2 regions of the Paenibacillus sp. 1A_MP2 genome follow, and region 2 is predicted to be linked to the other one. Evidence: predicted binding sites of a transcription regulator. Region 2 holds the regulator's gene; the other holds the start of a gene.

Region 1 (4,218 bases), on a different contig from region 2:
GCAGGACTTATACTACTCTTCCTTATAATTCTCTTAATCGGTGCGTGCTCAGGGAAAGGAAGTGGTAGTCTTCATGTTGAACTTACCGTAAAAGAAGAATTTGATAAGGAAAATCGACTCAAATTTACCGGCATCACTAGCTTACCAAATGAAACGAAACTGGTCCTATCTGTAACAGGTGAAGATGAATATTCTGCTCATGCAAAAGTTCAAGTCAATAATGGTACGATAGAAAGTGATTGGCTCTCTAATAATGGAGAAGGTTTAGTACCTGGAGTGTATAGTCTTCGGATCACATCTCAAGCAGCTATAATACAGCCTGACTCAGTTCAAAACATTATTGGTAAGCATGGCGAAAATCTAGAGGGTGAGTTTGTTTTGTCCGAAGAGACCCTTGGAAAAATAATTGAATATACATACGCTTTTAGTACGAGTGATTCTCAGACAGCAGCAATCGAGAGCGAGACAATTTGGGATAAAGTAAACGGCTATTTAGCCACAGGACAATATACTTTAATAAAGGAATTAATTGATGAAATCCCAACACCAAGTCAGGATCTCCAGATGATGTATCACCTTTCTATGTATCATATCTATGGCCAAGCTGAAGAAGATAAAAAAGCATTAGAGTCCTTATACAGTATTCCCAAGGGTTACACGGGACGAAACGAAGATTTAATCAATTATTACAAATACTTGAATGAATTTTATGAGGATGAATCTCCATTTAGCTTTAATGATTACGTAGCACTCTACAGAAAAAACCGAATTACCTCAACTTCCTTTGCTTATTATAAAACTGAAAGCGTGCAGACAAGTAATACTCAAAACAGTGATGCTGACGCCGTCTACAAGTATATGATGCAGGAGTTTGATGTCTTAACGAATTACGGAAACAATTACGTACCTGAAATACACGACTCCATTGTAATTGAGAAAGCCAGTAAACATTTTGAGATGTCCGTGAGTGAAGTAGATGAGATTTTTATGGCTAGAGCAATGCAGTTAGCTCATTAAACAATAAAAGCAGCCGATCACTTGTGATTAGCTGCTTTATGTGAATGCTTATTCTTTTTTATCTCTTGTTTTTCCTGAAGTAACAGGTAGTTGTTAAACTTAATTGATTTAGCAATGTTATCGAAATCACCATAGATACTTTCTAAGTTCACACCTAGAAAATTTAATTCTTTCAAAATAACATTGTAATTATCAACTTTTATAGTGATATCTGGGATCACATATTGATAGTTTAAAACTCCATATTTGTATGCATTCTCAACATCATATAAGTAGGGTTGATAAACAAACAAACCTTTCTGGTTTATAATTCTATCGAATAAATCTGGGGGTTGATAGGTAAAATAAACATCGAGTTGTAAGTCTATCCTTTCTTGGTATCTAATAAAGATCTGAAGAAGATTTAGTAGTAATGCCAGATATACTCTTGCACCAATCCCTTCTTTACCATACTGAATAATCTCAAGCTCCTCAACGTAATATCTATCACCATAAGTATACTCTTCATCTTCAAGCTCATTGAGCACATATGTGTAGAGATCACTGAGTGTATTCGTCCCCTCATTTTTTATCTTATCCTTAAAATATGAAAGACTCAATTCTTGTTCGGACTCCACATCTTCAAATGAGGAAGTTTCACCATATATATTGAATTGATGTTTATCATAAAGTTCAATCAGATTAAGAATCCAGTTTACGAATTTATCTCTATTCTCTACAAACAATTTTTCTATTTTATGTAGAATCTGTTGTTGAACATTTGTATTTTCTACAAGAAGTTCTAAGAAATTCTGACTATCATTACTAACAAGTATATCTGTTATATCAATCAACCTATTTTTATTAATTAAATAGACTTCGGCAAATGTATTTTTTTCTTTTTCATTACATGCAAAAATAAAGCAACAAGTGGAGAAGTTGTAAAATCAACTATGTTCGTAGGTAATCCGTGATGCTGGCAGAAAGCTAGGAAATGTTGGCGCTCGTCAGAGGAAATCTTCCTTATTACCTTATTGAAGTATTCTTTTTTCATACCTTCTATGTCATAGAAAGTATCTGAATAAAACCCACCCTTGTAAGGTCTGAACCCACTCGCTTCAATGCCTCCGAATGCTTCATTCTGACCACGGAAGATATAATGATTAAAGTTGTTTCGACTAATTAGGTCTAAATATTCTGTGACCGTGGAAACTGTGTACTCTTTATTCATAATCATACTCCTCCTTAACAAACCATATCTGCAACATGTTATTGTTCTCATACAATTAAACCATGCATTTTAAAATACGTCTCTAGCTTTTTGTATAATTCTTTTACAGAAAATCCACTAAGTGAACAGAAACAATATCTCAGTCATGCCAAGAAGGTAGCTGAACAATAAAAATTTACCTCTTGCATAAAGAACGTGTGTTCGGTTTATAATATATACAAACATACGTTCTTTAAATGTGCGGGAGTGATACCAATGGCAACTAAACAACGAACAATCATGCTTATTGACATGCAATCCTTTTATGCTTCAGTTGAAAAAGCAAAGATGCCCCAATATAAAAACAAACCCTTAGCCGTAGCGGGAGATCCGGCAAGACGTTCTGGTATCATTCTCGCTGCATGTCCACTGGCTAAAGCAAAAGGGGTATCTACAGCTGAACCACTATGGCAGGCACTTCAAAAGTGCCCGGAATTGATTGTCGTGAGACCCCATATGCAGGAGTATATCGAGGTTTCAACTCAAATTATGTCCATTATTGAGGAGTTTACTGACCTCGTGGAACCCTACAGCATAGACGAACTATTTACTGACGTGACTGGATCACTGCATCTGTTTGGTAACGACCCCATAGACCTGGCCAAACAAATTCAAGCCAAAATACTTAATGAGACCGGCGTATATGCCAGAGCAGGTATTTCGACCAACAAAGTGATGAGTAAGCTTTGTTGTGATATGATCGCCAAAAAGATTGATGGTGGAGTATTCTTTTTAAAGAAGGAAGAGCTGCATAAACATATTGGGCATAAACCTATACGTGAAATGTGGGGAATTGGATCGAGAATGGAAAAACATCTTTGGAAGATGGGGATCCAGACAATAGAAGATCTTGCCACTACGCCATTATCCAAGCTAAGAAGCAAATGGGGGGTTAATGGAGAGGTCATATGGCGGGTTGCCAATGGTTTAGACGAAAGTCCGGTATCGATCTCAACACATAGCGTCCAAAAGGATATCGGAAATGGAATGACTCTTCCCAGAGACTATACAGAGGCCTGGGAGATTGATGTGGTCATTCAAGATATTTGTACAGAGGTCTGCAGAAGAGCGCGCAAAAAGGGACTGATGGGCAGCGTCGTTTCTGTCAGCTCATCTGGAGCAGATTTTGACCGGCCAACGGGGTTTCATAGACAGATTAAGTTACCCGACCCCACAAACATAACCGTGGATGTGTGTAGGGTTGCTAAGAAGCTATTTCATCATCACTGGGACGGACAGCCCGTTCGTCGTGTCAGCGTATCACTCTCTGATTTATCTAATGCGGACACGTACCAATTATCTTTATTCGATGATGTAGAGCAGAAACGGGCGATTGATCGAGTCATGGATGACATCAAAGATCGATTTGGAGACATTGCCATACTACGAGCAAGTTCTATTACTGCAGCTGGTCAGGCAATCGATAGATCAAACAAAATTGGAGGCCACTATAAATGAGCAAAAAACTGGTAGCTAACGGATTATGGGAATCTAATCGGATTATGTTGCCGCAGCATAAAGAGCGAATCAATGCACACCATGCAGAAAAACACTATATAGATAAACCTCTTTTACACGAAGATGAACGAGAGATCATTGGACAGAACTTACGGATGTCTCTTAATTATACGTTGGAAGCTACCCTCGAAGTGTTTAACAAAACTGGGAGTACATTTATAAAAGGGATAGTTACGTCTGTAAGTAACACTGGAAAACGAATTAAGATCGAATTAGAACAGGGTTATGATTGGATAGATTTTGACAAGCTACTCTCCGTTCGACTTAATGATGGAGGGGCTGACTTTGAAACAGACATCTGAAGAATTAGCTTTACTAAAGAGACACGTAGAAATCCCATTCTTAATGGATACGATCGAGGAGGATAAAAAAAGAATATCCGCTTCAACGTTAAAAATGAAGACTGCTTATGTGGATCATCTGGACACGATTCA
Region 2 (4,218 bases):
CGAAGGGTCAGGTTTCCCTTTACCGAACGAACCCGAAATAATAATTTCGTCAAAAAAAGGAGCTAATTCCGGAACACCATCAAGTTTCTCTGTTGCAACGCAGGACAGCCGTTGGTTAAAAGCAAAAGCTTGAACTTCCCTTGTAGATGACTTAATGTTTCCAGCGTTTCTTCATAGACATGGGGTCTCGATCTCCGCTCTGCCCCAAATTGTGAGGCAAGTCTTTCCGCCAGATCTTCACGATCAACACCAAGCTTTAACAAGCCACGACGCCATGACTCTTTACGATATGCAGGTGCAATCTGCTCCAGCTGGCGAAACTCCGGCTGATCCCCACCCGTGAAGTTAGCCCAAAGACCTTCGAACGGGTTGATCCCAATCATTTTGGTAAACGAAAAAGTTTCATAGGACTCATATAGATTACGTGCCTCATTACGAACAGCTTCTTCAAGATCTTCCGGTTTAACTCCAGTCTCTTGCGCTGCGATCAGGCAAGTCTCATGAAAGGCCTCTCGAACACTGCGCTCATCCCACAGCAAAGTATCATCCAGGTCGAACAAAATCGCTTTTAACGCCATTTCGGTCATCTTCCCCTTTATGCAATAATTACTTTTTCTCGTAAGTTTCCACGGTGATCTGATGTGCTTTGGCGAATTTCAGAAGACGCTCAGTAATTGCATCGGTATCATAACGATTGAGTAGTTTGGTAAATACCCATCTCTTACCTCGTGCATTATGCTCAATCACAACTGTGCCTGGCTCAATTCTGAATTTCACGATATCGTCAACTCCAATTGAACGCTCGCGATTGCCCTTTGTCGTCAAAATCCGGTTAGTTCCTATTTTGACATATGGACGACGGAGCATGAAGATGACTGCCAAAAATACATACAGCAACATGGTTACCCAGTCCCAGGTGGTCATCGGCGCTTTAACAAGAAACGTACTCATAAAGAGATACAGGAATGCTAGTCCGATCAGAAAAATAGGAAACAGAAGGCTGCGTCCTTTGAATACGTCCTCACCTGGTGTACCGGAAACCGGTTGACCGCTTTTTTTACGTTGCTGATTCAACTGCTTAGAATTTTTCCGAACTGTTCTCTCGAACGAACGCGACATGAGAATCCCCCTTAGATGTTCTTTGTATCGGCTTACATAAATGCAAACCAACATTTCCCCCTATAATTTGCAACCTCTAGATAACAGGAAGAAACCTAAATATCATATATGATATCATTAGGTTTCCTTAATGTTTGAGTTTGCCTTGGTGGCCTTGATCATTCTCATCATCTACAATTTCAATCGAATCCAGCTGCTGTCTGAAATTGCTTCGAATGTTATTCAAATAGATCTCTCTAAGCTTGGCACGTTCAGCGAGCTCTTCCTCTGACAATCCAGTGGATTTTTGCTTACGGGCCAATTCATTAATACGTGCTACCAGACTATCTATATCCAAGCTTGTCCCCTCCAAAAATACAAAGTCTTATTAACTTTGACATGTTAAAGGCAGCTTGTCAAGCTGACACGCATTAGCGCGTGTGGATATGCAGTTTTATTTTGTGAATTGTGGCAGTATTAAGACTTGCCCCACCTTTATTGAAGTGGACTGAAGTTGATTCACTTTCTTAATTGCTTCTATATATACACGTGTATCCATCGTTTCCGGTTTATGATCCAATGATATACTCCACAGCGTATCTCCTTGTGAAACTGCCATCTTTCCTCCAGGCAACAAATCGTTCTCATTGCCTGCAAACACTGTTAGCACTGTACTGCAACCAACCAATATAATTAATGATACGATTATTAATTTCAACACCCAGGTTGGGATATTACCTATTGCAAAAACCTTTTTAAAATTTCTTATGTTAGTTTCAACCACTTCTGAATGCACCGGTTCGTAAATGCTTTGATAAGTAGAATATCTCATTAAATATCGACCTCCAAACGTTTGTTCCTATCCGTTAAAATCAATATAACACGAACACTTGTTTTGCACAATAACTTTTTAGAACAATTGTTCGCTTTTTTTTATTGAGTTCTATCACTCATCTTTCTTTTACTATCTTTCTTCTATAGTATGGCACTATCATTTGCAGTATTTGCTTAGATGCAAAATTCATTTTCATACAAATTCGCAAAAAAACATTGATTTTATGGCATTTTATTTAGAACTTATGTTTGTACGAACGGAGGTTCTATGTTATAATTTTCCCAAACGTTACTAAAATGGGGTTGATACGGTATGTCGAAGATATCCAGCAGGCAACAGGCTATTCTGGAGTTTATACGCAATGAAGTCCGGTTGAAGGGGTATCCTCCTTCCGTACGCGAAATTGGTGAAGCCGTTGGATTGGCTTCCAGCTCTACAGTACATGGACATCTGGATCGTTTGGAGAAGAAAGGTCTAATTAGACGTGACCCAACCAAACCAAGAGCCATTGAGCTTCTCAGCCAGGAAGAGTCAGAGCATTCACATCAGTTTGCTCACAGCGTTGCTCGCATTCCTGTCGTGGGTAAAGTTACTGCAGGGGTTCCAATCACAGCAACAGAAAATATCGAAGATTATTTCCCTCTTCCTACGCATTATGTGGGCGAACAGAAAGTATTTATGCTTTCGGTCGTGGGAGACAGTATGGTTGAAGCAGGCATTGTTAACGGAGATTATGTTATCGTACGTCAGCAGCAAACTGCAGATAACGGCGATATCGTAGTAGCCATGACTGAAGACGATGAAGCAACGGTAAAAACGTTCTACAAAGAGAAAGATCATATTCGTCTTCAACCGGAAAATTCGACTTTTGAACCTTTGCGTTTGAAACACGTTAGCATTCTGGGCAAAGTCATTGGGCTTTTCCGTGATATTCATTAATATGTTTTGAAGCAGCTTAGATGTTTCACAATAAGATACTTAAAGAGGTTGTCCCGTTGAACGGGACAACCTCTTTTCTGCCTACTGCTTATATTGCTCTACGTAAGCTTGTTATTCACTGCGTTTAAGAATGCTCTTATGATGAGAAAACACATCAAAGCTCTGTTGACCATGGTAGGAACCCATTCCACTTTCTCCTACTCCGCCAAACGGAAGATAATGTGAAGTCATATGAGACAATGTGTCATTTATGCAACCACCACCAAAAGATACTTGATTCAGAACCTGATCCTGCAGAGCCTCATCCTTAGTGAAGAGATATAATGCAAGTGGTTTTGGACGGCGAATAATCTCATCTAGCATAGGATTGAGGTCTTTAAACTTAAATACAGGAAGGATCGGACCAAAGATCTCTTCTTGCATCACAGGGGAATTCCAATCCACATGTCCCAATACTGTTGGTTCTATAAGCAGCTGATCACGCTCAGAACGTCCCCCAATCAGTGCTTTGCCATCTTGGAGCAACACCGATAATCGGTCGAAGTTACGCCCGTTGACAATATGCGGAAAATCTGCGTTTTGCATCACATCATCTCCGAATTTATCCTGAATCTCTGCATCGATCAATTCCAGTAATTTGTCATGTACATTCTCGTGTACAAGCAGGTAGTCCGGAGCGACACAGGTTTGTCCAGCATTCAGAAATTTACCGCGAACAATGCGCTGAGCTGCCAGCTGCAAATCTGCATCCTGGTGAACAATGACCGGACTCTTGCCACCTAGTTCAAGCGTAACCGGAGTCAAATGCTCGGCAGCAGCCTTCATAACGATACGGCCAACACCTGTACTGCCTGTAAAGAAAATATAATCAAACTTTTCCTTCAATAATGCTGTACTTGTCTCAACTTCCCCTTCCACAACTGCCAGGTACTCAATAGGAAATATCTCATGAATCAAATCATAAGTCAGACGTGATACCGCAGGAGTTAATTCCGACGGCTTAATAATGGCACAGTTACCTGCAGCAATGGCTCCAATCAGAGGACCAAAGGCCAATTGGAACGGATAGTTCCACGGTGCAATAATAAGAGCAACGCCATAAGGTTCAGGATAAATCAGGCTTGTGCCATCAGGTATAGCAGAATTTGTAGGCACAGGTTTTGGTGTAGCCCATTCCTCCAAGTGTTCCAATGCAAAATCCAGTTCACCCAATACGATGCGAATCTCTGAGCCATAAGCTTCTGTTTCGGATTTATTGAGATCGGCACGAAGTGCATCAAGAATACGTTGCTGATACTTCTCAATTCCCTGTCTTAATTGCTGAAGAGCACGAATACGGTACTCAA

Evidence for each region. Region 2 encodes LexA, which represses DNA repair genes until DNA is damaged. Its sites were predicted from a motif close to CGAACATATGTTCG; they were not measured.
Region 1: ACTWJ7_RS36220 (DNA polymerase IV) is a predicted target of LexA. The motif match lies at 2,446-2,459, and genes of this name have one in related genera.

The regions. Positions count from the first base shown of each region.
Region 1 covers NZ_JBQQCS010000005.1:296,927-301,144, reverse strand. Annotated here, with positions in the region: gene ACTWJ7_RS36235 (hypothetical protein) at 1-1,017, shown strand, start outside; gene ACTWJ7_RS36230 (hypothetical protein) at 1,035-1,850, opposite strand; gene ACTWJ7_RS36225 (FRG domain-containing protein) at 1,865-2,227, opposite strand; gene ACTWJ7_RS36220 (DNA polymerase IV) at 2,483-3,724, shown strand; gene ACTWJ7_RS36215 (YolD-like family protein) at 3,721-4,086, shown strand; gene ACTWJ7_RS36210 (hypothetical protein) at 4,070-4,218, shown strand, end outside.
Region 2 covers NZ_JBQQCS010000001.1:3,282,159-3,286,376, reverse strand. Annotated here, with positions in the region: partial or broken gene ACTWJ7_RS16105 (HAD family hydrolase) at 1-578, opposite strand, end outside; gene ACTWJ7_RS16100 (hypothetical protein) at 607-1,119, opposite strand; gene ACTWJ7_RS16095 (DUF896 domain-containing protein) at 1,247-1,456, opposite strand; gene ACTWJ7_RS16090 (LysM peptidoglycan-binding domain-containing protein) at 1,553-1,930, opposite strand; gene lexA (transcriptional repressor LexA) at 2,246-2,872, shown strand; gene ACTWJ7_RS16080 (aldehyde dehydrogenase) at 2,984-4,218, opposite strand, start outside.